2 regions of the Streptomyces sp. NPDC044063 genome follow, and region 1 is predicted to be linked to the other one. Evidence: riboswitches for the same ligand, from Rfam matches in the RefSeq annotation. Region 1 holds a riboswitch; the other holds the start of a gene.
The links. Region 1 has a riboswitch for cobalamin ahead of cobN (cobaltochelatase subunit CobN). Riboswitches for the same ligand answer to the same signal wherever they lie in the genome.

Region 1 (2,379 bases):
CGGTCTCCCGCTGACCGTCCCGCACGGTCACCCGGTAGCCGTCGTCCGTCGCCAGGACGTCGACCCAGGGGCCGCCACCCGGGTGCCCGCAACGCCGCTCGCACCCGGACCAGTACACGGGCAACGCGGCCCCGCCGCCAGGGCGTACGGGAGCGAGGGCGGCGGTCGCGTCGGCCCGTACGTCCGCGCGGGACTTCGCGCAGCCGGGCCGGCCCGCACAGGCGCCCGCGCCGTACCAGGCGGACGCGGCGGAGACGACGAACCCGGCGTCCGCGAACTCCGCCCGCCGGGCCGCCGCCGGGCCGGCCGCGAGACCGGGGACGACGATGCCGCGCCAGGGTGTCACACGCAGCTCACCGGTGCCGTCCCGGCCCGCCGCGCCGGCGGCCAGGCGCCACTGGGCGGCGGTGAGGCGGCCCAGCGGCGCGGCGGCCGACAGGGCGTGGCGGCCGTCCGGGCCCGTGACCAGGCCCGGCGCGGCCGGGGCCCCCTGCGGGACGTTCACCGTGACGGGGACGGAGGCGATGCCGGCGACCGCCAGACGGCGGGCCAACCAGTCGGCGCTGGGGCGGTGTTCGGCCGGCAGGTCGCGCACGCGCCAGGGGGTGCCGCCGGCGCCGGCCGCGGCGGCGAGGAACCCGACGGCGGCGAGCGCGGCGGCCCGCGGGGCGTCGGCGGCGGCCACCCGCAGGGCGTCGGTGGCACCGTCGTAGCGAAGGGCGGCGTACGTACCGCCGTCCTGTGCGATCAATGTCACATCGGGGGCGAGCGCGGCGATGTCGCCCCGCCCGTCGTCGACGCCGAAGAGGAACCGGCCGGAGAGGTCGCCGAGGCCGGAAGCCTCCCCGTCGGCCTCATTCCCCGTGGTGCCGGCGCACAACAGCCGGTCGAGGGCGCGGACCCAGGCCGTGACGTCGCCCTCGCCCGTGCCGTCGAGCCCGCCGAGCGGGGAGGCCGCCACGTTCCGGACGCGGTCGTGACGGTCCGACGGCAGCAGGCCAGCCTCCCGGAGCCGGCCGCCCAGCTCCGCGCCGCACCCGCCCGCGAGGCCCCGCAGCTGGACGTTGCCGCGCGAGGTGAGGTCCAGGTGCCCGTCGCCGAGCTCCTCGGCCAGGCCGGCCAGCACCTTTGCCTGACGGTCTGTCAGCAATCCGCCGGGCAGCCGGACGCGCGCCAGCGCCCCGTCGTCGGCGGTGTGCAGCCGCAGGGCGCCCGGGCAGGCGTCACCGCGGTCGCGGACAGGGGGACGAGGGGAGCCGGGCATGGCCGCGAGCATACCGACGGCCGTCCGCCGTCCGCCGTCCCCCATCGGCCGACCAGCGCTTACTATGCTCACCGGCGGGCACTGTCCTGTACGTGCCCACCGAACGCCAGCGACGGCGACAGGGGAGGAAGCCGGTGAGACTCCGGCACGGTCCCGCCACTGTGAGCCCGGCACCCGCCGGGTGAGTCAGGAACTCCCGCCGTCCTCCAACCGCCCGGGGCGCGGACCCCGAGGAAGGCTTGCCGCCGCATGCGCACATTCCGGTGCCGGGCACCCCGGGCGACCCTCGATGCCCTGGGGAGCGCCGCGTGATCCTTCTCCTGTCGACGTCCGACACCGACCTGCTCAGCGCCCGCGCGGCTGCTGCTCACGGGGGACCGGTCCCGTACCGGCTCGCCAACCCCGCCCGGCTCGCCCTCGACGACCTCCCGGACCTCCTGGAGGGCACCGACCTCGTCGTCGTCCGCCTCCTCGGCGGCCTCCGCGCCTGGCAGGAGGGCCTTGACCTGCTGCTCGCCGGCGACCGCCCGGTCGTCGTCCTCACCGGCGAACAGGCCCCCGACGCCCAGCTGATGGAGGCCTCCACCGTCCCCGTCGGCATCGCCGCCGAGGCCCACGCCTACCTCGCCCACGGCGGTCCCGCCAACCTGGAGCAGCTCGCCCGCTTCCTCTCCGACACCGTCCTGCTCACCGGCCACGGCTTCGAGCCGCCGGCCGCCGCCCCCTCCTGGGGCGAGCTGGAGCGCACCCCCAAGCCCGGCGCGAGCGGCCCCCTCATCGCGGTGCTCTACTACCGGGCGCACCACATGAGCGGCAACACCGCCTTCGTCGACGCCCTCTGCGGCGCGATCGAGGACGCCGGGGGCCGCGCCCTGCCGCTGTACGTGGCCTCGCTGCGCGCCCCCGAGGCCGAGCTCGTCGACGCCCTGCGCGGCGCCGACGCCATCGTCACCACCGTCCTCGCCGCCGGCGGCACCAAGCCCGCCGCGGCCTCCGCCGGCGGCGACGACGAGTCCTGGGACGCCGGCGCCCTCGCCACCCTCGACGTGCCCGTCCTGCAGGCCCTGTGCCTGACCGGGTCGCGCAGCGCCTGGGAGGAGAACGACGAGGGCCTC
Region 2 (2,379 bases), on a different contig from region 1:
TCCCGGACGCCGGCGAGGTGGCCGCGCTGCTGCGCAAGGGTCTGTCGGCGATCCCGCCGGAGCGGCTGTGGGTCAACCCCGACTGCGGGCTGAAGACCCGTGGCTGGGCCGAGGTGCGCGCCTCTCTGGAGAGCCTGGTCGAGGGCGCCCGCCGGGTGCGCGCCGAGTCGGCCGCCGGGCGGTAGCCCCGGCGGCCGGCAGCGAGCCGCCGCCGCGCCCGCCGGGCTCCCGCTGAGGGGCGGGGACCGGGCCGGGCGCGGCGGCCTTCCCTTCGCAGGGCCCGCCGCGCGCGGGTCAGCCGGTGGCGTCCAGGGGGCGGCCGCAGCGCAGGTTCCAGCGGCCGGCCCGGCCGCTGAGCTCGGTGAGGGTCAGCGGGGCGACGTCCAGGCGCCAGAAGACCTGGGGCGGGAGCCCCAGCGCGTGCGTCAACGCGGCGCGCACGACGGCCGGTTCCACCACGGCCAGCACCCGGACGTCCTCCGCCGCCCGGTCCGCCAGCCACGCGCCGGTCCGCTCGACGAGGGCGGTCACCGGCTCCCCGCCGTGCGGCGCGGCGCCGGGGTCCGCGAGCCACGCGGCCACCGCCTCCGGCTCGGCCGCCGCCACCTCCTCCAGCGAACGGCCGCGCCAGCGGCCCGGGTCCAGGTCGCGCAGCGCGTCCACCGGCGTGGCGCCGGCCAGCCCCAGTGCCCCGGCCGTGTCCCGGCAGCGCGCGTCGGGCGCGGTGACGGCGAGGTCCGCGCGCGGCAGCCCGGACGCCGCGGCCCGGGCCCGGCTCAGTCCCGCGGCGTCGAGCGGGGCGTCGTCGCCGAAGCGCGCGGCCCGCAGTCCTGGGCCGATGGCGGGCGAGATCAACATCACACGTGCGGTCATGGTCCTCTCCTCCGGGCGCTCGGGCCCACGCGCTCAGCAGACCACGGGCGTTGCCGGGGGCGTGCGCGGGGGGCGTGCATCCATACGCCCATGGCGCCATGACCTTGCAGGCGGTACGGTCGCGTGTACATGACGATGGTGTGTTCGGAAGCCGGTGCGAATCCGGCACGGTCGCGCCACTGTGGACCTGGCGGACCCCGGGCGATCCCGGGCGACGGCAGGCGAGTCAGACCCGCCACCGTCGTCGAGCACCAACGATCGGGACGCGTGTTCCCCAGGAGGTTCTGTCATGGCCCAGTCCGCCGCCCCCGTCTCCAGCAGCCCCGCCCTGCCTGAGATCGCCCCCATATCCCTGAAGGAGATCGCCCCCTGGGCCGCCTTCGTGGGCATCCTCATGCTCGTCCTGCTGTACTTCGTCGGCGCCGAGCAGGGCGCCACGTCCCTGATCGCCGGCGAGGACGTCCACGAGTGGGTGCACGACGGCCGTCATCTGCTCGGCTTCCCCTGCCACTGATCCGACGGGGCACGATCCGATGAACCGCGTATCCGTCAGAGCCCTGCTCGTCCGGGGCATGCTCGCCGGCCTGGCCACCGGCGCGCTCGCCCTCCTCACCGCCTATCTCCTGGGCGAACGCCACGTCGACGCGGCCATCGCGTTCGAGGAGGCGCACAGCCACGACCACGGCGACGGCGTGGAACTGGTCAGCCGCGCGCTGCAGTCCACCGCCGGCCTCGCCACCGGCATCCTGGTCTACGGCGTGGCACTGGGCGGCATCGCCGCGCTGGTGTTCTGCGTCGCCCTGGGCCGCGTGGGCCGCTTCGGCCCCCGCGCCACCGCCGCGCTCGTCGCCCTGGGCGCCTTCGTGGCGGTCTTCCTGGTGCCGTTCCTGAAGTACCCGGCCAACCCGCCGGCCGTCGGCGACCCCGACACCCTCGACCAGCGCACCGCGCTGTTCTTCCTGATGATCGCGCTCAGTGTGCTGCTCACCGGGGCCGCGGTCATCCTCGGCCGGCGCCTCGCGCCGCGCCTGGGCAACTGGTACGCCACCGTCGCGGCCGGCGCGGCCCTGGTGGTGGCGGTCGGGCTGGCCTACGCGTTCCTGCCGTCCGGCGAGAACGTCCCCGAGGGCTTCCCGGCCACGCTGCTCTGGCAGTTCCGGCTGTCCTCCCTCGCCGTCGAACTCGTCCTGTGGACCGGCTTCGGCCTGATCTTCGGCGAGTTCGCGGAGCGGCTGCTCACGCCGAGGTCCGCGGCCCGGGAGCCGCGTCCGGAGGCCGCGGCGGCCGCGAACTGACGGAGTCTCCGTCCTGGACGCCGGGCGGGCCGGTCACGGCCCGCCCGGCGTTCGCGTGCACGGCCAGCATCCGTTCCACCGTCCGCGCCCACGGGAACTCCTCCGCCCGGGCCCGCGCCGCCGCCCGTCGTACGGACTCCGGCCGGCGCAGCAGCCGGAGGACCGCGTCCGCCATCCCCTCCGGGCACCCGGCGGGTGCCACGGCCCCGGC

Region 2: linked by a shared signal. The riboswitch ahead of AC07BS_RS07465 (CbtB domain-containing protein) and the one ahead of cobN (cobaltochelatase subunit CobN) in region 1 are both predicted to bind cobalamin.

What each region holds. Positions count from the first base shown of each region.
Region 1 covers NZ_JBWKFM010000002.1:227,471-229,849, forward strand. Annotated here, with positions in the region: gene AC07BS_RS04630 (cobalamin biosynthesis protein CobG) at 1-1,264, opposite strand, end outside; cobalamin riboswitch at 1,323-1,479, shown strand; gene cobN (cobaltochelatase subunit CobN) at 1,573-2,379, shown strand, end outside.
Region 2 covers NZ_JBWKFM010000004.1:141,253-143,631, forward strand. Annotated here, with positions in the region: gene metE (5-methyltetrahydropteroyltriglutamate--homocysteine S-methyltransferase) at 1-185, shown strand, start outside; gene AC07BS_RS07460 (histidine phosphatase family protein) at 295-873, opposite strand; cobalamin riboswitch at 993-1,127, shown strand; gene AC07BS_RS07465 (CbtB domain-containing protein) at 1,163-1,387, shown strand; gene AC07BS_RS07470 (CbtA family protein) at 1,407-2,168, shown strand; gene AC07BS_RS07475 (glycosyltransferase) at 2,110-2,379, opposite strand, start outside.